Regions from separate parts of the Aliihoeflea sp. genome, predicted to be linked through region 3. Evidence: predicted binding sites of a transcription regulator. Region 3 holds the regulator's gene; each other region holds the start of a gene.
What was found. The regulator LexA, encoded in region 3, represses DNA repair genes until DNA is damaged. The targets are predictions, from matches to a motif close to TGTTCNNNNTGTGTTCNG.

Region 1 (10,418 bases), on a different contig from region 3:
CGGAACGGGCGCCCCTCGCCACTACGCGCCTTCCTACACTGCCAGCCGGAGCCACGAGATGCCACGATGGCACCCGGAAGATCTTGCCTGATCGTGCGTATCCAATGGCGGATTCTACTGCTGGACTTGCCACGCCTGGGAACGCCTCTGAAGTGGCACACCGGGTTGACGATGGCCTTCGGAAGTCGCCCAGATGGGATTGCGCGAATGCCCGCGCGGTTTACACACGGGCAATATGGTCCCCGAACAAACCTCGGGTTCAAAAGCGGTTTCAGCCGAACAGTTGACAGTGGGCGAGGTCGGGCAAGCGGAAACGCGCAGCTGAAAAGCCCCATTCCCTGGAATTCCGTCAAGTCATTGACTGCTCACAAGAAAGTCGGCTGCTGTTTACACCCACGCTTGACCACCTGTCAGAACGGAATTTCGTCGTCCAGATCGCGGCCGTAGCCGCCTCCGCCACCGCCACTGGACTGACCTCCGCGGCCGCGATCGTCAGAGGGACCGGACTGGCCGAAATCGCCGCCGCGACCACCGCCGCCGCCCGAATAACCGCCGCCACCACCATAGCCGACCTGGCCCTGATCGCCGCCCTGCCCGCGCGAATCCAGCATTTGCAGTTCGCCGCGGAATTTCTGCAGGACGATCTCGGTCGTATAGCGCTCGACGCCATCCTTCTCCCACTTACGGGTCTGGAGCGCGCCTTCGATATAGACCTTCATGCCCTTCTTCAGATACTGCTCGGCCACCTTTGCGAGGTTGTCGTTGAAGATGACGACCTGATGCCACTCGGTCTTTTCCTTGCGCTCGCCGGAATTTTTGTCGCGCCAGCTTTCCGAAGTTGCGATGCGCAGATTGACGACCGGATCGCCCGAGTTCAGGCGGCGCGTTTCCGGATCGGCCCCGAGATTGCCCACCAGAATGACCTTGTTGACGCTGCCTGCCATATCGCTCTCCAGATTACATACACTTTGTGCCGGCACCATAATGGATGCCGCCCGACGACGCTCCGGCGAAGTGCCGACGTTCCACAACAAACATGTTCTTATTTTGTTCTATCGAAACTCGAAGCTGGGATCAAGCGAAAATCCAGCGCTCGCGAAAAGCAAAGCCCCCCGACCATCAAGGGTTCGAGGGGCCTTCTTGTCGCCTCTTGGGCAACGGTATCGATATCCGAGTATCGATATATTATTTCGAAAGCGACTAGACGTCGTTCGACAATCGTCTCTGATTTTGGATTGATCACCGACAAGCGGTCGGCGCGACTGCGTCAGGCAGTCAGAAGAGCCTATCCGGTGGAGTCATGCCTCACCTCGTGATTGTCTCTCGGGCGTCGCCGACCTTGATCGGCTGACGGTTTCATCGTGCCCTCACCCCGCCGTTAGGTCAAGGCGAAATCGATGTCAGGAGCATGTTCCTTCTTCGTTCTTTTCGCTTGAAGCGGCGATTGAAAAGCAGCAAAAGAAACTAGCCTGCGTGCCGCCCTCGACGGAAGCGCGGGAATACCTACATGTGCGGCTTGGCCGGACGGCAAATTCCCGGCATCGCAATCAGGAAGGCGACGTTCGGCTCATGGCGGACCACAAATTCATTTCCGTGCGCGGCGCGCGCGAGCACAATCTGAAGAATCTCGATATCGATCTGCCGCGCGATAGCCTGATCGTCATGACGGGTGTGTCGGGCTCCGGCAAGTCCTCGCTCGCCTTCGACACAATCTATGCCGAAGGCCAGCGCCGCTATGTCGAGAGCCTCTCGGCCTATGCCCGCCAGTTCCTGGAAATGATGCAGAAGCCGGACGTCGACCAGATCGACGGCCTGTCCCCCGCCATCTCGATCGAGCAGAAGACGACGTCGAAGAACCCGCGTTCGACGGTCGGCACCGTCACCGAGATCTACGATTACATGCGCCTGCTCTTCGCGCGTGTCGGCATTCCCTATTCGCCCGCGACCGGCCTTCCGATCGAGAGCCAGACGGTCAGCCAGATGGTCGACCGGGTGCTCGAAATCGAGGAAGGCACGCGTCTCTATATCCTGGCGCCGATCGTGCGCGGCCGGAAGGGCGAGTACAAGAAGGAACTCGCTGAGCTTATGAAGAAGGGCTTCCAGCGCGTGAAGGTCGACGGCACCTTCTACGAGATCGCGGACGTCCCGGCCCTCGACAAGAAATACAAGCACGACATCGACGTCGTGGTCGACCGTATCGTGGTGCGCGGCGACCTGGCGACGCGGCTCGCGGATTCGATGGAAACCGCGCTGCGTCTTGCCGAAGGTCTCGTCATCGCCGAGTTCGCCGACAAGCAGTTGGGCGAGGAGATGACGGGCGCCGACGCCGTCAACAAGTCAAAGAACGAGACGCATGAGCGCATCCTGTTCTCCGAAAAGTTCGCGTGTCCGGTGTCCGGCTTCACCATTCCCGAGATCGAGCCGCGCCTGTTCTCGTTCAACAACCCCTTCGGCGCCTGCCCGACCTGCGACGGCCTCGGCAGCCAGAAGGCGATCGATCCATCGCTCATCGTTCCCGAGGAACACGTATCGCTGCGCGAGGGCGCCGTCGCGCCCTGGGCAAAATCGTCCTCGCCCTATTACGTCCAGACCCTCGAAGGTCTCGGCCGCGCCTATGGCTTCAAGATCGGCGACCGCTGGCGCGACATCGGTGAGGAAGGCCGCAACGCCATCCTCCACGGCACCGGCTCGCGCAAGGTCGAGTTCTCCTATGATGACGGCATGCGCAACTACAAGACATCGAAGACCTTCGAGGGCGTGATCCCGAACCTTCAGCGCCGCTGGAAGGAAACCGAATCCGCCTGGATGCGCGAGGAGATTGAGCGCTTCATGTCGGCCACCCCCTGCCCGGCCTGCAACGGCTACCGGCTGAAGCCCGAAGCGCTGGCGGTCAAGATCGCCGGCCACCACATCGGCCAGGTCACCGAGATGTCGATCCGCAAGGCGGTCGGCTGGTTCGAGGAACTGCCAAAGGCGCTCAACGAAAAGCACAATGAGATCGCCGTCCGCATTCTGAAGGAAATCCGCGAACGCCTGCGCTTCCTGAACGATGTCGGCCTCGACTATCTTACCATGTCGCGCAATTCCGGCACGCTGTCGGGTGGCGAGAGCCAACGCATTCGCCTCGCCTCGCAGATCGGCTCCGGCCTCACCGGCGTGCTCTACGTGCTGGACGAGCCATCCATCGGCCTTCACCAGCGAGACAATGCGCGTCTCCTCGACACGCTGAAGCACCTGCGCGACCTCGGCAACACGGTCATCGTCGTCGAGCACGACGAGGACGCGATCCTGCAGGCCGATCATGTCGTCGACATCGGCCCCGCCGCCGGCATCCATGGTGGAAACGTCATTGCCGAGGGCAAACCGTCCGAGATCATGGCCAACCCGAACTCGCTGACCGGTCAATATTTGTCCGGCTCGCTGGGCGTTCCTCTTCCGGCCGAGCGCCGGAAATCGAAAAAGGGCAAGCGCATCAAGGTCGTCGGAGCGCGTGGCAACAATCTGCGCGATGTCACCGCCGAAATTCCGCTCGGCACCTTCACCGCCGTCACGGGCGTTTCGGGCGGGGGCAAGTCGACCTTCCTCATCGAGACGCTCTTCAAGGCCGCCTCGCGGCGGATCATGGGCTCAAGAGAGCACCCTGCCGAGCACGAAAGAATCGAAGGTCTCGAATTCCTCGACAAGGTCATCGACATCGATCAGTCACCCATCGGCCGCACCCCGCGCTCCAACCCGGCAACCTACACCGGGGCCTTTACGCCGATCCGCGACTGGTTCGCGGGCCTGCCGGAGGCCAAAGCGCGCGGCTACCAGCCGGGCCGGTTCTCGTTCAATGTCAAGGGCGGCCGCTGCGAGGCGTGCCAGGGCGACGGCGTCATCAAGATCGAGATGCACTTCCTGCCCGACGTCTACGTCACCTGCGATGTCTGCCACGGCAAGCGCTACAATCGCGAGACGCTCGACGTCACCTTCAAGGGCAAGTCGATCGCCGACGTGCTCGACATGACGGTCGAGGAAGGCGTCGACTTCTTCGCCGCCGTGCCGGCCGTCCGCGACAAGATGGAGACGCTGAAGAAGGTCGGCCTCGGCTACATCCATATCGGCCAACAGGCGACGACGCTGTCGGGCGGCGAGGCGCAGCGCATCAAGCTCGCCAAGGAACTGTCGCGCAAGGCGACCGGCAAGACGCTCTACATCCTCGACGAGCCGACCACCGGCCTCCACTTCCACGACGTCGCCAAGCTGCTCGAAGTGCTGCACGAGCTCGTCGACCAAGGCAACACGGTCGTCGTCATCGAGCACAATCTCGAAGTCATCAAGACCGCCGACTGGGTCCTCGACCTCGGCCCCGAAGGCGGCGATGGCGGCGGCCAGCTCGTCGCCTCCGGCACGCCCGAAGAAGTCGTCGCCGAGCCGAAAAGCTACACCGGCCAGTTCCTCAAGGAACTCCTTGAACGCCGGCCCATCATTGGCAAGGCCGAGGCGGCGGAATGACCATGCCAGGCAAAATCCGCGCGGGCATCGGTGGCTGGACGTTCGAGCCGTGGGAAGGCACCTTCTATCCCGACAAGCTCGCGAAGAAGAAGCAACTCGAGTTTGCCAGCCGGCAGATTCCGACGATCGAGATCAACGGCACCTACTATCGCGGCCAGACGCCCGAGACCTTCGCCAAATGGGCGGCGGACGTCCCCGAGGGCTTCGTCTTTTCAGTCAAGGGCAACCGCTTCGTCACCAATCGCAAGGTGCTGTCGGAAGCCGGTGAATCGATGCAGCGCTTCTTCGATACCGGCGTCGCCGAGATGGGCGACAAGCTCGGCCCGATCGTCTGGCAGTTCGCTCCGACAAAAAAGTTCGAGGCCGACGATTTCGAAGGTTTCCTGAAGCTCCTTCCCGAAAGCCGCGACGGAGTTTCCTTCCGCCATGTGCTCGAAGTGCGTCACGAGAGCTTCGCGGTGCCCGAATTCGTCGCGCTCGCGCGGAAGTACAAGTCGGCGATCTGTTATGCCGATCACCACACCTATCCGGAAATCGCCGATGTGACGTCGGACTTCGTCTACGCCCGCCTGCAAAAGGGCGAGGACGACGTGCCGACTGCCTACCCGCCAGCCGAACTCGACCAGTGGGCGGAGCGCGCGCGCATCTGGGCGGCGGGCGGCGAGCCGGTCGAATTGTCGAAGGCCGACCCGAAATCGACCCCGGAAAAGCGCCCTCGCGACGTGTTCGTCTATTTTATCCACGAAGGCAAAGTCCGCGCGCCGCAGGCCGCGCAAGCCTTCATGGAACGGGTGAACTCATAAGAGTTCGCGCAGGATCGCCGGCAGCATGTCCGGCAGATCATCGGCGATCAGCCCCGGCCCGAAGCGCGTTCCGGCCTCTGCGTGTATCCAGGCGGCGGCGCACGCCGCCTCGAATGCCGGCATCCCCTGCCCGGACAATCCCGCGATTATCCCTGCCAGCACGTCGCCGGAACCCGCGGTCGCCAGCCAGGGCGAACCGTTCTCGTTGACGGCAATGCGTCCATCCGGCGCGGCAATCGTCGTATCCGGCCCTTTATAGACGACGATCGCACCCGAGCGCCGCGTCGCCTGGCACGCGCGATCCGCCTTCAGACCCTCCGCCTTATCCCCAAATAGCCGCCTGAACTCGCCCTCATGCGGGGTCAGGACGACCTGCCACTCGGAGCGGACGATCAGCCCGAAGAGGGCATCCGCCTCGTCCTTGAACGAGGTGAGCGCATCCGCGTCCAGAACCGCTGTCGCGCTCCTGGCCCCAACGGGACTCGTCAGGATTGTCTCGACAAACGCCCGGCACTTCCCGCCCACCCCAAACGCCGGACCGATGACCACCGCCGCCGGCAAACGCTCTTCCAGGAACGTCCGAAGCGAACCGACATCGTCGATCTCCGCCAACATGGTCGACGTCAGATGCGCCGCATTCGCAGCCAGCGCATTGCGCGACGATCCGACGGTGACCGCGCCCGCTCCTGCCCGCGCCGCACCTTTCGCCGACAGCCGCGCAGCGCCGGTGTTCAGCGGCCCGCCGGAAAACACCAGAACGTGGCCGCGTCGATATTTGTGCGCATCGCGCGCCGGCCGGGGTAAGTGCGCCGCCCAAAGCTCAGGGAGATTGCGAAGTGGCGTTTTGGCGAGAGGATCAGTCATTGCCCATTATGCTCGCACTTTGCCTGTTTCATGTGCACATCGACGATCAACATTCTCTCGGACCGTACCCGTTTTCCGCTGCCATCATGCTTGCTCGTCTGTGGCCAGCGCGGCAATCGCGACTTTCTGCAAAAAACCCGAAAACGAGACGCGGAATCGCTAAAACTGGCACGGACCGTGCATTCTTTTCGGCGAAACGGGACTGTCAGCCTCGTTTTTATCGTATCGGAGGCCAATTTCGCATGAAAAAGATCGAGGCGATCAACAAGCCTTTCAATCTCGACGAGGTGAAGGAAGCTCATCAGGAAGACGGGCTTCAGGGCATCACCGTGACCGAGGCGAAGGGCTTTGGCCGTCAGAAGGGTCACACCGAGCTTTATCGGGGTGCCGAATACGTCGTCGATTTTCTTCCCAAGGTGAAGATCGAGGTCGTGCTCGGCGATGACCATGTCGAACAGGCGATCGAGGCGATTCGCAAGGCGGCGCAGACGGGGCGGATCGGCGACGGCAAGATCTTCGTCTCAAATGTCGAGGAAGTCGTGCGCATCCGGACGGGAGAGACCGGCATCGACGCCATCTAGGGCGCGGGCCGATCAGGGATTTCAAAGTTCAACTACAGGGAAACTGAAAATGACCACAGCAAATGACATCCTCAAGCGGATCAAGGACGAGGACGTCAAGTTCGTCGACCTGCGCTTCACCGATCCCAAGGGCAAGCTGCAGCACGTGACGATGGACATCGCGGCCGTCGACGAAGACATGTTCGCCGATGGCGTCATGTTCGACGGCTCGTCGATCGGCGGCTGGAAGGCCATCAATGAGTCCGACATGGTGCTGATGCCCGACACCGAGACGGCCCACATGGACCCGTTCTTCGCGCAGTCGACCATGGTCATAGTCTGCGACATTCTCGACCCCGTCTCGGGCGAGGCCTACAATCGCGATCCGCGCACGACCGCCAAGAAGGCCGAGGCCTATCTGCGTTCGGAAGGCTTCGGCGACGAGGTCTATGTCGGCCCGGAAGCCGAATTTTTCGTCTTCGACGACGTCAAGTACAAGGCCGATCCCTACAATACCGGCTTCAAGCTCGACTCCTCGGAACTGCCGTCCAACGACGATTCCGAATACGAGACCGGCAACCTCGGTCACCGTCCGCGCGTCAAGGGCGGCTATTTCCCGGTTCCGCCGATCGATTCTCTCCAGGACATGCGCTCCGAGATGCTCTCGGTCATGTCGGAAATGGGCGTCGTCGTCGAAAAGCACCACCACGAAGTGGCTGCCGCCCAGCATGAGCTCGGCATCAAGTTCGACGCGCTGACCCGCAACGCCGACAAGATGCAGATCTACAAATACGTCATCCACCAGGTCGCCAACGCCTACGGCAAGACGGCGACCTTCATGCCGAAGCCGATCTACGGCGACAACGGCTCGGGCATGCACGTCCACATGTCGATCTGGAAGGGCGGCAAGCCGACCTTCGCCGGCAACGAATATGCGGGCCTGTCGGAGAACTGCCTGTTCTTCATCGGCGGCATCATCAAGCACGCCAAGGCGCTCAACGCCTTCACCAACCCCTCGACCAACTCCTACAAGCGTCTGGTCCCCGGTTTCGAAGCCCCGGTTCTGCTCGCCTATTCGGCACGCAATCGTTCGGCCTCCTGCCGCATTCCGTTCGGCAACTCGCCGAAGGCCAAGCGCGTCGAGGTCCGCTTCCCCGATCCGACCGCCAATCCGTACCTCGCCTTCTCGGCGATGCTGATGGCTGGCCTCGACGGCATCAAGAACAAGATCCACCCGGGCCAGGCCATGGACAAGGATCTCTACGATCTGCCGCCGAAGGAACTGAAGAAGATCCCGACCGTCTGCGGTTCGCTGCGCGAAGCGCTGACCTCGCTCGACAAGGATCGCGGGTTCCTGAAGGCCGGCGGCGTGTTCGACGACGACCAGATCGATTCCTACATCGAGCTCAAGATGGCCGAAGTGCTGCGTTTCGAAATGACGCCGCACCCGATCGAGTTCGACATGTACTATTCGGTCTGATCGGACCGCGTTTGAAATGCGAAGGGCGGCTCTCGGGCCGCCCTTTTTCGTTGCCGCGAATGCCTACTGCCAATGCCGGTGCTGCGCTTCGATCGTCGCCAGGACAGCCTCGGCGCCGATCTCGCCCGCGGGCCGTTCGGTGTGGAGCCGCTGCGCGACGATGTCGAAACCGTGCATCTGCGTTGCGCGCGCCGGCGTCGCCGCCCAGATCTGCTCGATCGCCCGCGCGAGATTCCCCGGCCGCACATACTCGTTGTAATATTCGGGCACGACCGGCCAGTCGGCGATGAGGTTCGGCAGCGAAGCCGACCAGGTCTTTACGAGACTCATCAACGCACGCCAGATCGCATCGGTCTTGTAGCAGGCAACCAGCGGAACCCGCGCCAGCGCGAGTTCGAGCGACACCGTGCCGGAAGCGGCAAGCGCCGCATCCGCCCGCGCGAATGCGCCGTACTTGCCTTCTGCATCCTCGATGATCCGCGTCGGCACCGGCCAGTCGGCGATTGCGTCGTGAACCAGCGCCGCGACCTTCGGCACGGTCGGAATATCCACCTCGAACCGGTTTCCGCGCGCGACGAGTTCCTTCACCGTCTCGCCGAACGGCCCGATCAAGCTCGTCACTTCCGCCCGGCGCGAGCCGGGCAGAACCAGCAGCGACTTCGTCCCCCAGGCCGGATCGCCGCGCGTCATCTGCGCGGCGGCGGCATGGCGCAAGCCAGCATCCTGCGTCAACCGGTGGCCGACAAACGTGCCGGACGGCCCGCCGAGCCGCTCGAGTTCGCCCGGCTCGAACGGCAGCAGGCACAAGATGTGGTCGATATAGGGCTTCATCTCCACCGCCCTGCCCGGCCGCCACGCCCACACGCTCGGGCAGACATAGTGAACGGTCGGGATCGTGGGCACGATCGCGCGCACCTTGCGCGCGACGCGCAGCGAGAATTCCGGGCTGTCGATGGTGATGAGGCAGTCCGGCCGCTCCGCCGCGATCGCCTTGGCGGTTTGGTTCAGCCGGCCGATCAGCCGCGGCAAATCCTTGACGACGGCGGTCACGCCCATCAATGCGATCTGCGATCCGTCAAAGAAAGAGTTGAGCCCGCGCGCTTCCAGATGCCGCCCGCCGACGCCGACGAGTTCGATCGGCCGCCCCGTCAGGCGCGCAATCGCATCGACGAGATCGGCCCCCAGCAGGTCACCCGATTCTTCGCCGGCCACGATGGCGATCTTCAAAGCCTGCATCAATCGTCACCCTTCAGGCCATAGATGAAGACGCCGTGCGCTTTCGCGCGCGCCACGGTCGTTGCGAAATCCAGGATGAACGCCCGCTCCGCGTCGAGCGCGATACCGTTCAATCCGGCCGCAAATACGGCGTCGACCGTATCCGGCCCGATGGCCGGCAGGTCGGCGCGCAAATCCTGCGCGGGCTTGGCGCATTTGACGAGCACGCCGCCGCTGCGTCCGGCAAGCCGGCCGTGGCCGCGCATGCCGGCAACGCGTTCGATCAGCCCTTCGGTTCCCTCGATGCCTTCGAGCGCGACCGCTCGTCCCCCGATCGCAATCGTGGCCTGCCCGATATCGAGCGCGCCGATCGCGTGCGCCGCTTGCGCCGCGGCGCGAACATCCCGCATGTCGGCCGCCGAAGGCTTCGGCCCGGCAATCAGGCCGACGCCTGCGAGCAGATCGGGCGCCAGTTCATGCGCACCGACGACCGCGATGCCGTGTGCTTCCAGATGACCGATGATGGTGCGCAAGAGAACGTCGTCGCCGGATGCCAGCGCCCTGACGAGCCGCGGCAGCATCGAGACGAGCGACCACGACCACCGGATCGACTTCAAAGCCGGGCGACGCGCGACCCCGCCCGCCATCACAACCCGTTCGACCCCGGCCGATTTGAGCATCGGCACCAGCCGGCCGAAATCCTCGACCCGCAGCCAACCATGCTCATGGCTTGTGAAGAGCGGCAGCGGCTCCGCCTCGCCATCGATCAGGATGAGGAAGGGTCGCATGCCACGCGCATCGAGGCTCTCGATGATTTCGATTGGCAGCCGTCCGCTGCCCGCGATCAGCCCGATCCGGCCCCCGGCCGGGTCAATCCTCGTCATCGGTTTCGACGCCCCGATCGCTCAGGGCCGGCACCGTGAAGTAGCGCTTCCCGCGCGCCTGCAGGAAGGCGAGGATGTCGGCGACTGCGGGCGCATGACCATATTCGGCGGCAACCAG
Region 2 (10,418 bases), on a different contig from region 3:
TCGTGGCCCTGCACGACGTGGTGGGGTCGAATGCGGCGATGTTCGAGGATTTGGCGCGCAATCTCCACGTGCCGAAGGCGCTCGGCATGACCACCGTGCTCGTCGTGCCGAACAATTTCGAGCCGACCTTCGCGGAAGTCTGGGAACAGGACCCGGACCACGAGGACGACGTCGATTATGTCACCGACGATCTGACGTCGTTCCTGACCTCGATCCTGGCGAAGCGCTAAACACGCGGGTCTAAGGTGCGGTACGGGACGGGGTCGACCGCGTCGTCCGGATTGGCGCCGGCGCTGCGCGAAGGCGGCAGGTTGCCGAGTTGCTCGGCACTCGACACGCCGGGCCGCTTGTCCTTGTCGAACGCGCCGTCCTTGCGCTCGGTCTCGTCGGGAAGCGAATCCTGCGGATGCTCGTCAGGCTGTTCAGCGTGGCCGAGGTCTTTTTCCTGCTGATGCTTAATGACGTCGTCGTCGGTGCTGGTGCGTCCGCCCATGGCAATTCTCCTTTGGGGGAGAAACGCCGCTCGCGCCGCGCCTGTTCCGCTCAGTGGCGGTGCGCCTTGATCATCGCCGGTTCGCGAACCGGAAACTGCAGCAGCACCCGGCCCGCCTTCTCGAACTCCAGCGTCATCTCGATCTCGTCCTCGGTGACCAGCGCTTCGTCGATGCCTGTCAGCATGAAATGCAGCCCGCCCGGCTTGAACTCGACCCTGTCACCCGGACCGATCTCGATGCCGCCCTCCACCGGCCGCATCTTCATCACCCCTTCCTCAATCGCCATCTCGTGCATCTCGACGCGGGGTGCGGCGAGCGCGGTGGCGCCGATCAGCCGGTCGGCCGTGTCGCCGCGGTTGAGGATCGACAGATAGGCAGCCGCCATCTTCTGGCCGGGCTGCATCGCCCGCACCCATGCGCCCGAAAGCTGCAGGTCGTCGGCCATCACCGTGTCGAGGTCGACGCAGCCCGCCACGTCGAAGACCTGCCCCTCCAGGCACTCCTCGTCGGCGGCGAAGGCGGGGGCGGCAAGCGCAAAAAGGGCGACACAGGCGGCCGCAATCAGCCGAAGCGGGACGAGAATCATGATGCGAAGGTCCTTTCCGACCTATTGTCCACCGTCGATCTCATAGAAACGCGCAATCACGTCCCAGGCTTCCTGCGCGGTATCGACGAAATCGATGATATCCTGGTCTCCGGGAGAAATCGTGCCCTGTTCGGCCAGAAAGTCGAGATCGACCGCCCGCTCCCAGAACGACTTGCCGAAGCAGATCACCGGGACGCGTTCCATGCGGCCGGTCTGGATCAGCGTCAGCGTCTCGAAGAACTCGTCCATCGTGCCGAAGCCGCCGGGAAATACGGCCACGGCCTTGGCGCGCATGACGAAGTGCATCTTGCGGATCGCGAAATAGTGGAAGTTGAAGCAGAGTTCCGGCGTCACGTAGGGGTTCGGCGCCTGCTCGTGCGGGAGGACGATGTTGAGGCCGATCGAGGGTGCGTCGACATCGGTCGCGCCGCGGTTGCCGGCCTCCATGACGCCGGGCCCGCCGCCGGTGACGACGACGAATTCGCGGTATCCGTAGCTGGCCGAATGCTGCGAGCAGAGGCGGGCGAATTCACGGGCCTCGTCGTAATATTTCGCATTGGCCAGGAGGTTCTTCTTCTGCACCACGTTCTTGGCCGCCCATGCCTCGCCGCCCGGTTCGGGAATGCGCGCGCCGCCGAACAGGATCACGGTCGATTCGATGCCGCGCTCCGCCAGCACCATGTCGGGCTTCAACAGTTCGAGTTGCAGGCGGACGGGGCGCAGTTCGCGCCGCGTCATGAACTCCTCGTCGTCCCAGGCCAGCCGGTAGGTTGGTGCGCGCGTTTGCGGCGTATCAGGCACGCTCTTGGCGCGCTCGCGATCCTCGTCCGAATGCGGCAGAGGCGACCAGTCGTTCTTTTTCGTCCGTTGCATGAAAGCCGAATACCCCAATCTTGCGCGAAGCGCTTCGCGCCCGTCCATTTCACCCAGTCAAACCATGAAATGGCGGCACTTGCACGTGGCTTGCGCCGATACCGCGCTTGGCCTAGTTTCCGCGCCGACCGGGAGCCGCCCATAACCCAGTAGCGAGCGGCCTTCACACCTATGCAATGGAGCAAATTGATGACCAAGCCCGATATCGGCGCGCTCGAACAAAGCATCGAAAAGGCGTTCGACGAGCGTGACGGAGTGGGCACGGGCACCAAGGGCGAGATCCGCGACGCGGTCGAGACCGCGCTCAACCTGCTCGACCGAGGCGAGGCGCGCGTTGCCGTGCGTCAGGCGGACGGCTCGTGGATGGTCAATCAGTGGCTGAAGAAGGCCGTGCTGCTCTCCTTCCGGCTTAACGACATGGAAGTCATCAAGGGCGGGCCGGGCGATTCGGTCTGGTGGGACAAGGTGCCCTCCAAGTTCGATGGCTGGAGCGCGGTCGACTTCCAGCGCGCCGGCTTCCGCGCCGTGCCGAACGCGGTCGTGCGCCGCTCGGCCTTCATCGCGCCGGGCGCGATCCTGATGCCGTCCTTCGTCAATCTGGGCGCCTATGTCGGCGAAGGCACGATGGTCGACACCTGGGCCACCGTCGGCTCCTGCGCGCAGATCGGCAAGAACGTGCATCTTTCGGGCGGCGTCGGCATCGGCGGCGTGCTCGAACCCATGCAGGCCGGCCCGACCATCATCGAGGACAATTGCTTCATCGGCGCGCGCTCGGAAGTCGTGGAGGGCTGCATCGTGCGCGAGGGATCGGTGCTCGGCATGGGCGTTTTCATCGGCAAGTCGACAAAGATCGTCGACCGTGAGACCGGGTCGATCACCTATGGCGAAGTGCCGCCCTATTCGGTCGTCGTCGCCGGCGCGCTGCCCGGCAAGCCGATGGGCAATGGCGAGCCCGGTCCGAGCCTCTATTGCGCTGTCATCGTCAAGAAGGTCGACGAGAAGACGCGCTCCAAGACCTCCATCAACGACCTCCTGCGGGCCTGATCCGGTGAACCAGTTTCCGATCCTCTGGCTGTTCTTCGGCCTCAAGGGACGCATCAGCCGCGTCGCCTTCCTGCTCGGTGGCCTGATGATGACGGTCGTCACCTTCTTCGTGCTTTATCGCATGTCGGTCGCCGAAGAGGTCGGGCAGGGGTTCGAATTCTGGAACTCCGTCCTCGGCGTCGTCGTCTTCGTGTCGCTCTGGTGCCAGGCAGCGCTCGCCGCCAAGCGGCTGCACGACATCGGACGGCCGGGGCTTTTTGCCGTCGCGATGTTCGTCCCGCTGATCAACTTCATCGCCTTCATCGCGCTTTGCGTAATTCCCGGCGAGCGCGGTCCGAACAAGTATGGCGCGGCGACCAACGCGCCCAGCTAAAGCGAGACGAGCTTGACCAAGCCGACCGATCCCGTCGAAAACCTCGCCGCCCTCATCCGCTGCCCGTCGGTGACGCCCGCTGAAGGTGGTGCGCTCACGGCGCTCGAGGCGATGCTGGCGCCCGTCGGCTTTTCCGTCGAGCGTCCGACTTTTTCGGAAGACGGCACGCCGGACGTCGAAAATCTCTATGCCCGCCTGTCGGGCAACGGCCCGCATCTGATGTTCGCCGGCCATACCGACGTCGTGCCGGTCGGCGACGAGGCGGCGTGGACGCATCCGCCTTTCTCGGCCGAGATCGCGAACGGCATGATGTATGGTCGCGGCGCGGTCGACATGAAGGGCGGCATCGCCTGCTTCGTCGCCGCCGTCGCGCGCTATGTCGAAAAGCATGGCGGGCTCAAGGGCTCGGTCTCGCTGCTCATCACTGGCGACGAGGAAGGCCCCTCCATCAACGGCACGACCAAGCTGCTCGACTGGGCTGCAAAGAAGGGCGAGGCGTGGGACGCGGCCATCGTTGGCGAGCCGACCAATCCGAACACGCTCGGCGACATGATCAAGATCGGCCGGCGCGGTTCGGTCTCGGCCGACCTGATCGTCAACGGACGGCAGGGCCATGCGGCCTATCCGCACCTCGCCGACAATCCGGTGCGCTCCATCGTGGCGCTTCTCGACGCACTTTTGCACCCCGCACTCGACGAGGGCACCGACGACTTCCAGCCGACCAACCTCGAAGTGACGACGGTCGATGTCGGCAATCCGGCGGTCAACGTCATCGCCGCCAAGGCCAAAGCCTCGTTCAACATCCGCTTCAACGACACCTGGACGCCCGAAACGCTGCAGGCGGAAATCCACAACCGGCTCGACCGCGCGGCGTCCCGCACGCGGCTGCGGCCGGGCAAGGACGAACGCATCGACTTCGAACTGATCTGGCGCGACCGGCCGAGCCCCGTCTTCCTCACCCGCAACGACAAGCTCACCGACACGCTCTCTGCCTCGGTTAGCGCCGTCACCGGCCTGACGCCGACGCTCTCGACCTCCGGCGGCACGTCGGACGCGCGCTTCATCAAGGATTTCTGCCCGGTCGTCGAATTCGGCCTCGTGGGCCAAACCATGCACATGGTTGACGAGCGCGTGGCTCTTGCCGACCTCGAAACGCTGACGCAAATCTATCTGCGTTTCCTCGAGGACTGGTTCGGATAGACCTTAAATGCCTTCGGCCGACTACGTTCAGCAATCGCTTTCCGGCGCCGCGCGCCTCATGGCCGGCAAGAAGGACGGGCTGCGCTTCCTCGACATCTCGGCCGACGGTTTCTGGACCTCGTTCTTCGCCATCGTGATCGCGCTGCCGGCGATGACGGTCGGCTGGGTGACCCTCGCCAACGAACTCGCCTTCCAGGGCGACGGCATCGGCAGCCGGTTTTCGATCGTGCTGAGGCTCGCGACCATCGACGTGCTCGCCTGGATCATCCCGCTTGCGGTCTTCGCACTCCTTGCAAAGCCGGCCGGCATTGCAAGCCGGTTCGTCCATTTCGTCGTCGCCAGCAACTGGGGCTCGGCGATCTATGTCTGGATCATGCTGCCGCCCTCTCTCATCCGGCTCTTCTGGCCGGATGCCGGAGAGGGGGTCACGGCATTTTCGCTCGGCCTGTTCTTTTTCACCATGGTCCTTGCCTGGCGGCTGACCAATGCCGTTCTCGACAAGGGACCGGCCTTCGCGACCGGGGTCTTCACCGCGATGTTCCTGGTGTCGCTCTTCGTGCTTTTCACGCTGCAGGGCGTGTTCGGGCTCGTTCAGTCGTAATCGACACGCGTGAGAAACAGCCCGTCGGGCGGCGCAACCTGGCCGCAGCGGGCGCGGTCGGCGGCATCGAGCGCCGCGCGAACATCCGCGACCGACCACGCCCCCTCGCCCGCCTTCTTCAGCGTGCCCACCATCGAGCGGACCTGATTGTGCAGGAACGAACGCGCCGAGGCGCGGATTTCGACGATGTCGCCGTCGCGCGTCACATCTAGCCGGTCCAGGGTGCGGACCGGGCTGTTCGCCTGGCACTGGACCGAGCGGAATGTCGTGAAGTCGTGCCTGCCGAGCAGCGTCTGTGCGGCTGCGTGCATCGCCTCGGCATCGAGCGCCTTCGGAACGTGCCACGCGCGGCCTAGATCGAGCGCGGCGGGCGCGCGGCGGTTGAGAATACGGAAGAGATAGTGCCGGGCGCTGGCCGAAAAGCGGGCATCGAAATCCTCGCCTACAGCCTCTACCGCGAAGACCGCGACCGGGTCGCCGGCGAGCCGAAGATGCGCGTTGAGCGCGCCCATCAGCTTGTCCGCCGTCCAACTCCCGGCAAGATCGACATGCGCCACCTGGCCCGTCGCGTGAACGCCGGTATCGGTGCGCCCCGCCCCGCGGATCGACACGCGCTCGGCGGTGAAGCGGAAGATCGCGTCCTCGATCGCCTGCTGGACGGTGGGCAGATCGGCCTGCCGCTGCCAGCCGGAATAAGGCCGGCCGTCATATTCGATGTCGAGTCGAAACCGGGCCATCACATTTCAGAAAAGGCGGCGGCGTACACGAGCCGCCCCATGGTCGGCGCCTCTGTCGAGAAGGCGAGCGCCTGCAGATATTCGCCTTGATAGTCGCTCTCGAATTTTTCCGCGCGCCGACGGGTGTAGCCGAACTTGCCGTAATAGGCCGGGTCGCCGAGGACCACCGACAATTCCTCGCCGGCATTCTTCAACAGATGATGCGCGTTCTCGATCAGCGCCTTGCCGACGCCGGTGCGCTGCTTGTCGGGCCGCACCGCCAGCGGCGCGAGCGCCACGGCATCCGCGCTGCGGTTCTTCGATTCGACGACGAGCCGCGAGAACAGGATGTGACCGTAGACCTGCTGCTCGTGCGTCGCGACGAGTTCGAGCACGTCGTCGCCCGCTGCACGAAGGGCTTCGACCAGCTCCGCCTCGCCGGGATTGCCGAACGCTTCTTCCAGAACCCAGCGCACGTCTTCCGCGTCGCGCGACTCAAAAGGCCGGATCACCAGTCCCCGCATCATAGCCTGTCGCCCTTTTTCAATCCCGCGCCGCGCAGGAAGGCCCCAGCCTCCATCGGCCTGCCGCCCGCGCGCTGCACTTCGACGAGGCGGACCGCGCCATCTCCGCAGGCGATCGTCAGCCGGTCGTCGAGGATCGTACCGGGCATGCCCGCACCCTCGCCCATTGTCGAGCGCAGCAGCTTCAACCGCTCCGGCTTGCCACCGATAGTCGCCTCGCACCATGCACCGGGGAATGGCGAGATACTGCGGATGCGGTCATGCACCTCGGGCGCAGGTTTCGACCAGTCGATCCGCGTCTCGTCCTTGGAAATCTTGGCGGCGTAGGTCGCGCCCTCGCCTGATTGCGCGACGGTCGGCAGGTCGCCGGCCTCCAGCCTGCCCAGCGCCTCGACCATCAGCCGCGCACCAACATCGCGCAGCCTATCGTGGAGTTCGCCCGCCGTCATGTCGGCGCCGATCGCGACACGCTCGGTCAGGGCGACCGGGCCTGTGTCGAGGCCTTCGTCCATCTTCATGACCATCATGCCGGTCTCGGCATCGCCGGCCATGATCGCGCGCTGGATCGGCGCGGCACCGCGCCAGCGCGGCAGGAGCGAGGCGTGGCCGTTATAGGCACCGAGGCGCGTTCCATCGAGAATCGCCTTCGGCAGGAGCAACCCGTAGGCGACGACCACAGCGACATCCGCGCCCAGCGCACGGAATGCAGCCTGCTCGGCCTCGCCTTTCAGCGAAACGGGGGTGCGGACCTCAATGCCGAGGCTTTCCGCGAGATCGTGGACAGGGGATTTCTTCAGTTCCAGTCCGCGCCTTCCGGCGGGGCGCGGCGGCTGCGAATAGGCGGCCACGACCTCGTGCCCCGCCTCGACAATCGCCTTCAACGTCGCCGCCGAAAATTCCGGCGTGCCCATGAAGATGACGCGCAGCGCCACCGGATCAGCCGACGAGGCGCTGCGGCGCCTTCTCGCGGGCGAGCTTCTTGAACTTGCGCACGACCATGTCGCGCTTGAGCTTGGAGATGTGATCGATGAAGAGCACGCCGTTCAAATGGTCGATCTCGTGCTGGAGGCACGTCGCCATCAGCCCGTCGGCCACCATTTCCTGCGCCTTGCCGTCGCGGTCGAGATAGGTCACCGTCACCGTCTCCGGCCGTTCGACCTCGGCGTAGTAGTCCGGGATCGACAGGCAACCTTCCTCGTAGACGGAAATGTCGTCGCCCGATGCCACGATCTGCGGATTGATGAACACGTGCGGGGCCTTGTCCTCACCTTCCTTGGCGAGGTCGATGACCAGCATGCGGAGCGGCTCGCCGATTTGGATCGCGGCGAGCCCGATGCCCGGCGCGTCGTACATCGTGTCGAGCATGTCATCGGCGAATTTGCGGGTCGCGTCGTCGACGCGCTCCAGCGGCTTCGACACCTGGCGCAGGACGGGATCGGGAAGGATGATGAGCGGCTTGATCGTCATGGCCGTCAGGTAATCGGTGAAACCGCGCGCGTCAACGCTCCGGCATGTGGACGTTCACGTTTTGGTCTTATTGCGACGTCGCGAATCGTCTAGTGTCGCGCGATGAACCCGTCCGAATCGCTTTTCGCCGCCCCCCTTCTCCAGCTCGGCTCGACCACGATCACGCTCGGCCACGCGCTGATTGCAGGCGCGGCCGTCGTCCTGGCGCTGGTCGCGCTCCTCGTCATGTCCGTTTCGCGTGCGGCACGGGTGCAGGCCGAGGTGGCGGAGGAGAGCGCCGCGCGGGCGCGCGAAGCCGATGCACGCCTCGCCGAGATCACCCGTGCACAAGTCGAAATGCAGGGGCGCATGGGCACGATCGCCGAAGTGTTCGGCGCGCGTCAGGCCGAGCTCAACAAGGCGATCGGCGAGCGGCTCGACGGTATGACCTCGCGGCTCGGCCATTCGATCACCGAGCAGACGAAGTCGACGCACGAAAACCTCGCCAAGCTGCAGGAACGCCTTGCGGTCATCGATACGGCCCAGAACAACATCCAGTCGCTCGCCGGCCAAGTCGTGCAACTCCAGCACATCCTTTCCAACAAGCAGACCCGCGGCGCCTTCGGGCAGGCGCGCATGGAGGCAATCATCGCCGACGGCCTGCCGCACGGCGCCTACGAATTCCAGGCGACGCTTTCCAACGGCAGCCGCCCCGACTGCACGATCCGCATGCCGAACGGCGCGCCCGACCTCGTCATCGACGCCAAGTTTCCGCTGGAATCGTGGAACGCCATTCGCACGGCTGCCGAGGCCGAAAATTCGGAGGCGCAGAAATACGCCGCGCAGAATTTCCGCCGTGATGTGGAAGTTCACCTGAAGGCCATCGCCGACAAATATCTCATCAATGGCGAGACGCAGGACACGGCCTTCATGTTCGTGCCGTCGGAATCGATCTTCGCCGAGATTCACGAGAATTTCGAGGCGCTGGTGCAAAAAGCCCATCGCGCCCGCATCGTCATCGTCTCGCCCTCGCTGCTGATGCTCTCCATCCAGGTCATCCAGGCGGTGCTGAAGGACGCGCGGATGCGCGAGCAGGCGCATCTGATCCAGGGCGAGGTCATCCGCCTGATGGAGGATCTCGGCCGCCTCGACGAGCGCGTGCGCAAGCTTCAGACCCATTTCGGGCAGGCCAATCGCGACATCGACCTGATCCTCACCTCGACGGAAAAGCTGACCAAGCGCGGCGAGAAGATCGAGGCGCTGGAACTGGACTCGCCGCAGATCGACGAGAAAGCAGACAAGAAGCCGGCAGAAGCGCGCAGCGGCTCGCTGCGCCTGCGGGTCGTCGACGACGAATAGACTGTTCACCTGCCCGCGACTGGCAATCCGCCCGCTGGTTCCATACCTCTTCTTCAAATCGAAGGGATATGAACGATGGAAATCGGCCTCTACACATTCGGCGATGTCGGCACCGACCCGGTGACCGGGAACATCGTCAGTCCGGCGCAGCGCTTCGCCAATCTCATCGAGGAAATCGAACTCGCCGATCAGGTCGGGCTCGATCTCTTTGGCCTTGGCGAACATCACCGGCCGGACTACGCCGTCTCCGCTCCCGCCGTCGCGCTCGCCGCCGCCGCCCCGCGCACCAAGAATATCAAGCTGTCGAGCGCCGTCTCAGTGCTCTCGTCGGACGACCCGATCCGCGTCTTCCAGCAGTTCGCTACACTCGACAACATCTCGAACGGGCGTGCAGAGATCATGGCCGGGCGTGGCTCCTTCATCGAATCCTTCCCGCTCTTCGGCTACGACCTCGGCGATTACGACACGCTCTTCGCCGAAAAGCTCGAAATGCTGATCAAGCTCAACGAGGGCGAAATCTTTTCATGGGAAGGCGGCAAGCACACGCCGCACGTCAGCGAGCGCGGCGTCTACCCGCGGCCGGTCAACGGCAAATTGCCCATCTGGCTCGCCGTCGGCGGCACGCCGCAATCGGTGGGGCGCGCGGCCATGCTCGGCCTGCCGCTCGCGCTCGCCATCATTGGCGGCGAGCCGGCGCGCTTCGCGCCCTTCTTCAAGCTCTATCGCGAGGCGGCCGAAAAGTTCGGCCGCGATCCGGCGACGCTGAAGACCTCGATCAACGTCCACGGCTTCGTGGCGGATACGCGCAAGGAAGCCGTCGACACGTTCTATCCCGCACAAGCTGAAGTGATGAACCGGATCGGCCGCGAACGCGGCTGGCCGCCGGCCAGCCGCCAGCAGTTCGAGGCATCTGCCGGCCCACGCGGCGCCCAGTTCATCGGCGACGCGTCGGAACTGACCGACAAGATCCTCGCGCATTACGAAATCTTCGGCTTCGACCGCTTCGTCATCCAGATGGCGATCGGCGTGATGGATCACGCCAAGCTGTTGAAGGCAATCGAGATTTTGGGAACGCGGGTGGCGCCGGAGGTGAAGAAGGCAGTCGGCAAAAGGCGGATCGCCGCGGCCTGACGGGCTGTCCCGCCCGAACCGGCTGGAGATCATTTCGCGCATTGACGCGCATCGTCCCGATTGCCGCGGTC
Region 3 (10,418 bases):
GGCGCGCAGCAGCGCTCGATCACCGAAATCGAGGCCGACCTCGCCAAGCCGGACCGCATGTTGCGGCTCCTGCAGGGCGATGTCGGCTCGGGCAAGACCGTGGTCGCGCTTCTCTCCATGGCGCGGATCGCCGAGGCCGGCGGCCAGTCCGCGCTGATGGCGCCGACCGAAATCCTTGCGCGCCAGCATTTTGCTACGATCGCGCCGCTGGTGGAACAGGCCGGGCTTCGCGCCGCGATCCTTACTGGTCGCGAAAAAGGCCGTGAGCGCTCGGAGACACTTGCCTCCATCGCCGACGGGACGATCGACATCGTCATCGGCACCCACGCCATCTTCCAGGAGAGCGTCACTTTTCACGACCTCGCCTTCGCCGTCATCGACGAGCAGCACCGGTTCGGCGTCCATCAGCGGCTCGCCATCGGTGCCAAGGGTGTGGCGCCCGACATTCTCGTCATGACCGCGACGCCGATCCCGCGCACGCTGGTACTCACGGCCTTCGGCGACATGGACGTCTCGCGCCTCGACGAGAAGCCGGCCGGCCGCCAGCCGATCCAGACGGTAACCCTGCCGCTCGAGCGCCTGTCGGACCTGATCGCACGGATGCGCCGCGCCGTGGACGAGGGGCAGAAGATCTACTGGATATGCCCGCTGGTCGAGGAAGCCGAAGGCATGGACGTCATGTCGGCCGCCGACCGCCACAAGGCGCTTGCAGACATTTTCGGCCCAGACGTCGGGCTCGTCCACGGTCGAATGTCGGGCGTAGCAAAGGACGAGGCGATGGCCGATTTCAAGGCCGGGCGCACGCGCATCCTTGTCGGTACGACCGTCATCGAAGTCGGCGTCGACGTGCCCGACGCCACGATCATCGTCATCGAGCATGCCGAGCGTTTCGGCCTCGCCCAGCTTCACCAGTTGCGCGGCCGGGTCGGGCGCGGACAGGCGGCGTCGAGCTGCGTCCTCCTCTACCAGTCGCCACTCGGCGAGGTCGCTAAGCAGCGGCTGACCGTGATGCGCGACACGGAAGACGGCTTCCGCATCGCTGAGGAAGATCTGAAACTGCGCGGCGAAGGCGAACTCCTCGGCACGCGCCAGTCGGGCACACCCGGCTTTCAGCTTGCCCGCCTGGAACACCACGCCGACCTGTTGTCGGTCGCGCGCGACGATGCGCGGCTCTTCCTCCAGCGCGACCCCGACCTCGCCACGCCGCGCGGGCGGGCGATCCGCACGCTTCTCTATCTCTTCGGACGCGACGACGCGATCAGGCTGATCCGCGCCGGCTGAACAGCGCAGAAGCCGCGACGACGGCCCAGCCGGCGATCAACAGCATGCCGCCGGCAGGTGCGGCCATCGGGAACAGCCGGTCGCCGAGAAATGCGCGGGCAGCAATGTCCCCGCAGAAGAGCGCGAGCCCGACCGCGAGAATCCAGGTGCCGGCAAGCTGGAGCCGGCCGAATTGAAGACCTGCCAGCACCATCAGCGCCGGTGCATGGAACAACAGCATGTTGGCCGCGGTGCCGAGCGTGCCCTCTCGGTGCGCGGCGACCGCCGAAAGTGCGACACCGCAGGCGCCGCAAAGCGCGCCGAGGCAGAAAAGAATTCGGTTGGTATGGGCCATGTTTCGTCCAGATTGCTCGACTTTCACGCGCCTGTTGCAGAACACATGAAGAACGGTTAAGTTTGTTCTGGTTTTGTTTTTCGGCGATTCTCCTTGTAAGGACTGCCATGCTCACGCGCAAGCAACACGAACTCCTGCTCTTCATCCATCAGCGGCTGAAGGAGAGCGGCGTGCCGCCGTCCTTCGACGAAATGAAGGAGGCGCTCGGTCTGGCTTCCAAGTCCGGCATCCATCGTCTCATCACGGCACTCGAGGAGCGCGGCTTCCTGCGTCGCCTGCCGAACCGGGCACGCGCGCTCGAGGTGATCAAGCTGCCCGAATCGATCTCCCAACAGCCGCGGCGGTTCCAGCCGAGCGTCATCCAGGGCAGCCTGTCGGAAAAGCCGGCGGCCAGAGCCGAGAAGGCGCAGCCGATTCCGGTGACACGGGCGCCGGTCGAGATTCCCGTCATGGGCCGGATCGCCGCCGGCGTCCCGATCGACGCGATCCAGCATGCGACCCGCGCGGTCGCCGTGCCGCCGGAGATGCTGGCGGGCGGTGAACACTACGCGCTCGACGTCCATGGCGATTCGATGATCGAGGCCGGCATCCTCGATGGCGACACGGTGATCATCCGGGCGGGTCAGTCCGCGACGCCGGGCGAAATCGTCGTTGCGCTGGTGGACGATCAGGAGGCGACCTTGAAGCGCTTCCGCCGCAAGGGCGCGTCGATCGCCCTCGAAGCCGCCAATCCGGCCTACGAGACGAAGATCTACGGGTCCGAGCGCGTCAAGGTTCAGGGCAAGCTGGTCGGGCTGCTCCGCAAGTACTGAGCGGCGGCGGGATCAATCGCGGCGATAGGGCGGCATTCCGCGCGCCTCGCGGGAGAATTGGCGGTGGCTGTGCCACGGCCGGTAAGGCTCGCGAATGGCGTGGATGATGTTTGGCAGGGCACCTGCGTTGCCCAGTTGGATTTCCGCACTGCCCCGCCGTGCCAGGTCCTGCTTCGTCACGATCGCCGCCTCTCCCGTCCGACAGACATTGCCCGCAGTCGCATCATCGATCACGATCAGCGCGGCGCTGGTACAGAATGCGAAAGCGGCGATCGCGTCCGGTACATGAGCCACTAGGCGCCCTTGCTCGTCCTGCGCGACGCATGTCTTGGCCGCGCAGGAAAAGCCCGGCACGGTCGAGGCCTGGTCAATCGCTTCGGCCGGCGTCGCCGCATCGGCAGGCGGTTGGACGCGGTCCGCATCCATTCCATGCAGCCAGTTCTGGATCGTGAAGCCGTTCGGCCGGGATCGATTGACGTGAAGCGTCCGCCCCTGGCCGGCGATGGCGACGAGCCGTCCATCCTCCGAGACAAGGACATCCGGCAGGTCGCGATTTGCGATGAGGCCGGTCCCCAGGATCAGGAATGGCAGCGCGATCAGGCGCAACTTGCCCGACAGCGCGGTCATGGCGACGAGACCGACCGTGAGCACCGCGACGGCAGCGACGGGCAGCGAACCGACGGCATCGATCGGCGAGCGCGCCGCAAACCACGCGGCGATATCGGTAACCACCCCGATTGCTGCGCCCATGACGCGCAGGGGCAGCGCCTCGAGGCCGAACGGCATCATGAGGGCCGAGAGCACCGCGAAAGGCATGATGATCGCCGAGACGATCGGCATGGCGCTGAGATTGACCCAGAGCGCGTGAGGCGAGACGCGGTGAAAGTGGTAGGCCCCATAAAGCGTCGTCGCGAGCCCGGCGATCACCGAAGTCGCGGCAAGACCAAGCATGAACTTGAACGCGCCTGCGGCAAGGCGACCGATCGCGCCGCGTTCGGCTCGCGGCGCGTCGGGCACGCGGCGCGGTTCGCTCCACCAGCCATAGGCGCCGATGAGTGCCGCCGTCGCGGCAAACGACATCTGGAAGCTCGGTCCGACGACTTCGTGCGGCGATATCGCGATGACGATAATCGCGGAAATCGCCAGATTGCGCATCGTGATGGCCGCCCGGTCGAAGAGAATCGCGACGAGCATCACCGCCAGCATGATGTAGCTGCGTTGCGCGGCAACGGCGCCTCCGGAAATTCCCAGATAGAGCGTGGCGGCAATCAGCGCGACGATGGCGGCGTATTTTTTGACCGGGCGACGTGACGCAAACACCGGAAAGAGCGCCAGACCGCCCCTTATGGCCACGAGCACCGTGCCGGCGACGAGCGCCATGTGCAATCCGGAGATAGACAGGATGTGGGCAAGCCCTGTCTTGCGCAGGTCCTCGTTGACCGTTTCGGGTATTCCCGCACGCACGCCGGCAGTAAGCGTGGCTGCAATTTCGCCTTCCGCTCCCGAGAGAACGGCACGCACCCGAGCGGCGATGGCGAGGCGTACGGCTTCGAGCCGCAGGACCAGCGTCTCGCGCAGGTCGGGCGGCGGCGAAGAGGCGGCGAGCTCGGGATCGCGCAGGAAGAATCCGATTGCGCCGATGCCGTCGAAATAGCTGTTATAGGCGAAATCATAGCCGCCTGGCCGCACCGGGCCGGAAGGTGGCATCAGGCGGGCGATGCCGACGATCGTCATGCCGAGTTGCAGCTCGGCCGGCACGTTCCGTGCGGAGAGACGAACCCGGTCGGGCGCGTAGCGCAGTTCGGGCCGCGCCGTCGATGCGACATCCAGTGTCAGGCGCGTGCGACCGGTCGCCTGATGCTCGATGCGTACCACGCGCCCCGTCACCTCGGTTCCGATCTCCGATCCCATCATCGCCGTGCCGGTCCGCCATGTCTCCAGTCCAGCGAGCCCGACGCCTGCCATGGTGGCGAAAAGGGCGAGAACGATGAACGATATCGCGGGCCAGGCACGGCAAAGAGACGCCAGCAGCAAGAGCGCTGCCAGCGCCGACACTACGAGCCAAAGCGAGGGCTCGAACGGCAGCGCGCCGTAAACCACAACGCCAACCGCCATAGCGACCGGCAAAAGGATGAAGCCCGTACCGCGATCGCGCTCGTCGGAGACCGCGCGGGCCGCTGCCGCGCCAATCGGGAGGGTTCGCGCTGAAACTTCTCGTCGTGTGACCGGGGCCGCATCGAGCGGCGTGGCGGTTTCGGTGTGAACAAGGATCATGCCGTCCACGTCCGCCTCGCCGGGCGGAACGAAGGCGCGCCATTCTTCGTCCTGACGCGTGTCCCCGGCCATATCCCCTGCCCGCCCGCTTGCGCCTCAAGCCGCCTATGCTACATGAGCCACCACGAATGGCCACAGCGCCCGCGACGCGGCCGAGCCGTGCGCCTCCCCAAGTTCTCCAGGAGCAATCATGTCCTCCAAGGTCGTCACCCGCTTTGCCCCCTCGCCGACCGGCTATCTGCACATCGGCGGCGCGCGCACCGCGCTTTTCAACTGGCTCTATGCCAAGCACACGGGCGGCGAGATGTTGCTGCGGATCGAGGATACCGACCGTGAGCGTTCCACCGACGCCGCGACCGCCGCGATCCTCGACGGGCTGAAATGGCTCGGGCTGGACTGGGACGGCGAGCCTGTCTCGCAGTTCGAGCGCGCCGACCGCCATCGCGAGATCGGCGAGGAGTTGGTGAAGAGCGGCAAGGCGTATTACTGCTATGCCTCTCCCGAGGAACTGACCGAGATGCGGGAGAAGGCGCGTGCCGAGGGCAAGCCGCCGCGCTATGACGGGCGCTGGCGCGACCGCGATCCGTCCGAGGCGCCCGCCGGCGTCAAGCCTGTCGTTCGCATCAAGGCGCCGCAGGAGGGCTTCACCATCGTCGCCGACAAGGTTCAGGGCGAGGTTCGCTTTCCCAACAAGGACCTGGACGATTTCATCATCCTGCGCTCGGACGGCAACCCGACCTACATGCACGCCGTCGTGGTCGACGACCACGACATGGGCGTCACCCACATCATTCGCGGCGACGACCACCTGACCAACGCGGCGCGACAGACCATCATCTACCAGGCGATGGGCTGGGACGTTCCGGTCATGGCCCACATCCCGCTGATCCATGGTGCAGATGGCGCGAAGCTGTCCAAGCGCCATGGTGCGCTCGGCGTCGAGGCCTATCGCGAGATGGGCTACCTGCCGGCGGCACTGCGCAACTATCTCGTCCGTCTTGGCTGGAGCCATGGCGACGACGAGATCATGACGCTCGACCAGATGATCGAATGGTTCGAAATCGAGGACGTCAACAAGGGTGCGGCCCGCTTCGACTTCGCTAAGCTGGAGGCGCTCAACGGCGTCCATATGCGCCAGAGCGACGATGCCGAGCTTCTCGGCGCATTCGAGGCGACCCTGCCCTACCTTCCCGGAGGCGCCGAGATGGTCGCGGCCTTGACGCCTCAGCGTCGCGCGCAGCTTCTGGCGGCGATGTCCGGTCTCAAGGATCGCGCCAAGACGCTTGTCGAGCTGAAGGACGGCGCGGCTTTCCTGTTCGCTGAGCGGCCCCTGCCGATGGAAGAGAAGGCTGAGCAGATTCTCGCCGATGGCGGCCGCGACGTCGTTCGCGACCTCCTGCCCCGGCTGGAAGCCGTCGGCGAATGGAGCGCATCCGAGACGGAAGCCGCGGTTCGCAATTATGCGGAGGAGACCGGATTGAAGCTGGGCAAGGCGGCACAACCCCTGCGCGCAGCCTTGACCGGCCGCTCCGTTTCGCCTGGCGTTTTCGACGTTCTGGCCGTTCTGGGTCGTGAGGAAAGTCTCGGCCGGCTTCGCGATCAGGCCGAAAAGTGAAGAGCTTTTCGCAGCGCAGCATGTAACTGTCGGTGAACTTGGCACGGCAATGCAAATGCGCTAGCTAGAGCGCGCACGGCGGGTCGTCGGTTATGTTTCATGACAATGATGCACTGCCAAAGAAAGTCTTCCGCATGAATGAGGTGTTGATATGACTGAAGGGACGGCGAAACTCGAATTCGGTGGCGATTCCCACGAATTCAAGGTGCGGAAAGGCTCTGTCGGTCCGGACGTCATCGACATCGCGACGCTCTACAAGAACACCGGTGCCTTCACCTACGATCCCGGCTTCACCTCGACCGCGAGCTGCGAATCGGAAATCACCTATATCGACGGCGACGAAGGTATTCTCCTTCATCGCGGTTACCCGATCGACCAGCTCGCCGAGCATGGCGATTTCCTCGAAACCTGCTACCTGCTGCTCTACGGCGAACTGCCGACCAAGGCGCAGAAGGAGGATTTCGACTATCGCGTCACGCACCACACCATGGTGCACGAGCAGCTTTCGCGCTTCTTCACCGGCTTTCGCCGCGACGCCCACCCGATGGCCGTCATGTGCGGCGTCGTCGGCGCGCTGTCGGCCTTCTACCACGACTCGACCGACATCTCGGACCCGCATCACCGCATGGTCGCCTCGATCCGGCTGATCGCGAAGATGCCGACGATCGCCGCGATGGCGTTCAAGTACCATATCGGCCAGCCCTTCGTTTATCCGAAGAACGAGCTCTCCTTCGCCGCCAACTTCCTGCACATGTGCTTCGCCGTGCCGTGCGAGGACTACAAGGTCAACCCGGTGCTGGCGCGCGCCATGGAGCGCATCTTCATCCTGCACGCCGACCACGAGCAGAACGCGTCGACCTCGACCGTTCGACTCGCCGGGTCGTCGGGCGCCAATCCGTTCGCCTGCATCGCGGCCGGCATCGCGTGCCTGTGGGGCCCTGCACATGGCGGCGCCAATGAGGCTGCGCTCAACATGCTTTCGGAGATCGGCTCGGTCGACAAAATTCCCGAATTCATCGCCCGCGCCAAGGACAAGAACGACCCGTTCCGCCTGATGGGATTCGGCCATCGGGTCTACAAAAACTACGATCCGCGCGCCAAGATCATGCAGAAGACCACGCATGAAGTCCTCGGCGAGCTCGGCATCAAGGACGATCCGCTTCTGGACGTTGCGATGGAGCTCGAGCGCATCGCGCTCACCGACGAGTATTTCATCGAGAAGAAGCTCTACCCGAACATCGACTTCTATTCGGGCATCACGCTGAAGGCGCTCGGCTTCCCCACGACCATGTTCACCGTTCTGTTCGCGCTCGCGCGCACGGTCGGCTGGGTCGCGCAGTGGAAGGAGATGATCGAGGACCCGAACCAGAAGATCGGCCGCCCGCGCCAGCTCTACACCGGCCATGCCGAACGCGACTACGTGCCGATCGCCAAGCGCTGATCAGCGGCACATAGGACGACGAAGGGGCGCTGCGGCGCCCCTTTTTCATGTCCGGTTGCGAAAATCGGCGGCGACTGCGTCGCGGTCGATCATCCTGCGGTAGTCGCGCCGGATTTCGATCCATGCGAACTTCAGCGAATTCTCGACGATTTCGCGGTCGTAGGCCTTGAGCTGGGGGGCGATCGGCGCCCATTCGACGAGCGTTGCCGGGCTCGTGTCGAAGACGTTCGCACCGGCGGCGACATTGTCCCAATGGATGCCGTCGATCCGGGCACCGAACGCGGTGCGCCAGTCCTGCTCGGCGCCGGCGTGGGCGAGTTGTTCGGCATTGCCGCGCAGGCCCGCCTCGTGGCACTCGTGCGCAAGCATGTTCTTCTGTTCGCGCGACAGTCGACCCTGCGCCCCGACATCGGCGACGGCGAAGATCGTCATGTCGGACAGACAGGACGCGAAGATGTGTGCCTTTGCGATGTTGATCGAGGCGATGAACTGGTCGTCCTCGAACATCGAGGGATAGCGCGTTCCCATACGTGTCTTCAGGTAGCCGTAGAGCTTCTTCTGCGCGACGAAGGCCGAGCGCGCAGAAACGAAGTGCTCGAAGGTCTCGACATCGTCCAGCTTCCGTGCGCGCGCATTGAAGCCGAACATGCCCGCCAGAACGCGGCCGGCCTCCTGTGCTTTTTCCAGTATTGCCAAGTCCTCACCTCCCTGTGGGTACGACCAATGTCTCAATTCCATTCGCCGGACACTTGACCGACACTTTGCCGTCACGATTGCGATTCCATCGCCGGGAGGCGGCAATCGGGCTGTTGGCGGAGAGGTCGCTAACACAATTTGAGGGAGGAGGACACCATGTCCGCTGACAATAGGGAAATCCCCCAGGACGTGAGAGATCGCTACTGGGCAAAGACCAGGAATCTGACGGTCGTCATTTTGATTCTCTGGTTCATCTTTTCCATCGTGGTCCCGCTGATGGTGCGGCCACTCAATGAAATCACGTTTATGGGCTTTCCGCTTGGCTTCTACATGATCTGCCAAGGTTCGCTCATTGCGTTCGTCCTGCTCGTGTTCTTCCAGAACTGGCGGCAGGACCAGATCGACGACGAATTCGGCGTCGGCGATTAAGGGGGGAATGACGCAATGAACGGGAGTTTTCTCGACAATCTCGGCCGGGTCTACGGCCTCTACACAGGCGGATTTCTCGTCTTCATCCTGCTGATGGCCGTCCTTGAACAGATGGGCGTCGGCGCCGATACGATCGGCATTCTCTTCGTCGCCTTCACCATTTTCATCTACGCGGCCATCGGCTGGATGTCGCGCACGATGGAAGTGGAAGCCTATTACGTCGCCGGTCGTCAGGTGCCCGCCGTCTACAACGGCATGGCGACTGCGGCGGACTGGATGTCCGGTGCGTCCTTCGTGGCGATGGCCGGCGGTATCTATTTCGGCGGCTACAGCTACCTCGCCTTCGTCGTCGGCTGGACCGGCGGCTACATCCTCGTGAACTCGCTGATGGCGCCCTACCTGCGCAAGTTCGGCTGCTACACGGTGCCGGACTACATCGGCACGCGCTATGGCGGCAACTTCGCGCGCATTTTGGCCGTCGTCATCCTGGTCGCCGCATCCTTCACCTATGTGACGGCGCAGATCACCGCAACCGGCACGATCGCCGCGCGCGCACTGCACATTCCGTTCTCCTGGGGCGTATGGTTCGGCCTCTTCGGCATCCTGGTCTGCTCCATGCTCGGCGGTATGCGCGCCGTCACATGGACGCAGGTCGCGCAGTACATCGTGCTGATCATCGCCTACCTGGTGCCGGTCATCTGGATGTCGAACGTCCAGGGCTTCGGCATCATTCCGCACTTCTCCTATGGCGAAGCGGTCCAGACCATCACGGAGCTCGAGGCTCAGTATGGGCTGACGGCACCGCCTGAGGGCGTTGCGGGCATGAAGGCGCTGGTCACACCGCATGTCGAGCCGACAGGCGCATTGGCCGAATGGCGCTTCATCACCTTGGCCATCTGCATGATGGCAGGTACGGCATCGCTGCCGCACATCCTGATGCGCTACTTCACCACGCCTTCCGTGCGGTCCGCCCGCAAGTCGGTCGCATGGTCGCTGCTCTTCATTTTCCTGCTGTACTTCACGGCGCCGGCTCTGGCCACGCTGACGAAGCTGCAGCTTCTGGATCCGTCGCTGCCGACGGCCATCATCGGCAAGACGATTGAGGAAGTTCAGGCCCTTGCCTGGGTCCAGAACTGGAGCAGCGTCAACTTCCTGGCGATCATCGACCACAATGGCGACGGCATTCTCCAGCTCAACGAGTTCTTCATGCGTGAAGACATCGTCGTCCTGGCAACGCCGGAAATCGCGGGCCTGCCCTACGTCATCTCCGGCCTCGTTGCCGCAGGCGGCATGGCGGCTGCAATGTCGACGGCAGACGGTCTGCTGCTCGCCATCGCCAACGCGCTCAGCCACGACCTTTACTACAAGGTCATCGATCCGAAGGCCGACACGAAGCACCGCCTGATCGTCGCGCGCGTTCTTCTGGTGATCATCGGTGCCGCAGGTGCCTTCATGGCTGCGATGCAGCTAACCGGCATTCTCGGCGCGGTTGCATGGGCCTTCTGCTTTGCCTGTTCGGGCCTCTTCTTCCCGCTC

Region 1: a site for LexA is predicted at 1,038-1,055, ahead of ssb (single-stranded DNA-binding protein). Genes of this name have one in related genera too.
Region 2: a site for LexA is predicted at 7,930-7,947, ahead of ACT6QU_RS06150 (DNA recombination protein RmuC). Genes of this name have one in related genera too.

The regions. Positions count from the first base shown of each region.
Region 1 is NZ_JBQVMV010000008.1:29,101-39,518, forward strand. Features, by position in the region: gene ssb (single-stranded DNA-binding protein) at 411-944, opposite strand; gene uvrA (excinuclease ABC subunit UvrA) at 1,570-4,494, shown strand; gene ACT6QU_RS10965 (DUF72 domain-containing protein) at 4,491-5,297, shown strand; gene ACT6QU_RS10970 (NAD(P)H-hydrate dehydratase) at 5,292-6,161, opposite strand; gene ACT6QU_RS10975 (P-II family nitrogen regulator) at 6,404-6,742, shown strand; gene glnA (type I glutamate--ammonia ligase) at 6,792-8,201, shown strand; gene ACT6QU_RS10985 (lipid-A-disaccharide synthase) at 8,265-9,437, opposite strand; gene ACT6QU_RS10990 (LpxI family protein) at 9,437-10,300, opposite strand; gene lpxA (acyl-ACP--UDP-N-acetylglucosamine O-acyltransferase) at 10,287-10,418, opposite strand, start outside.
Region 2 is NZ_JBQVMV010000003.1:124,804-135,221, reverse strand. Features, by position in the region: gene ACT6QU_RS06210 (pyrimidine 5'-nucleotidase) at 1-230, shown strand, start outside; gene ACT6QU_RS06205 (hypothetical protein) at 227-493, opposite strand; gene ACT6QU_RS06200 (copper chaperone PCu(A)C) at 544-1,080, opposite strand; gene ACT6QU_RS06195 (LOG family protein) at 1,102-1,953, opposite strand; gene dapD (2,3,4,5-tetrahydropyridine-2,6-dicarboxylate N-succinyltransferase) at 2,143-2,997, shown strand; gene ACT6QU_RS06185 (DUF805 domain-containing protein) at 3,002-3,370, shown strand; gene dapE (succinyl-diaminopimelate desuccinylase) at 3,383-4,570, shown strand; gene ACT6QU_RS06175 (transporter) at 4,578-5,171, shown strand; gene truA (tRNA pseudouridine(38-40) synthase TruA) at 5,162-5,908, opposite strand; gene ACT6QU_RS06165 (GNAT family N-acetyltransferase) at 5,908-6,411, opposite strand; gene fmt (methionyl-tRNA formyltransferase) at 6,411-7,343, opposite strand; gene def (peptide deformylase) at 7,348-7,878, opposite strand; gene ACT6QU_RS06150 (DNA recombination protein RmuC) at 7,981-9,216, shown strand; gene ACT6QU_RS06145 (Atu2307/SP_0267 family LLM class monooxygenase) at 9,292-10,347, shown strand.
Region 3 is NZ_JBQVMV010000002.1:439,527-449,944, reverse strand. Features, by position in the region: gene recG (ATP-dependent DNA helicase RecG) at 1-1,281, shown strand, start outside; gene ACT6QU_RS05245 (DUF423 domain-containing protein) at 1,259-1,615, opposite strand; gene lexA (transcriptional repressor LexA) at 1,723-2,427, shown strand; gene ACT6QU_RS05235 (ComEC/Rec2 family competence protein) at 2,440-4,773, opposite strand; gene gltX (glutamate--tRNA ligase) at 4,892-6,316, shown strand; gene gltA (citrate synthase) at 6,468-7,757, shown strand; gene ACT6QU_RS05220 (hypothetical protein) at 7,803-8,453, opposite strand; gene ACT6QU_RS05215 (DUF4212 domain-containing protein) at 8,610-8,882, shown strand; gene ACT6QU_RS05210 (sodium:solute symporter family protein) at 8,898-10,418, shown strand, end outside.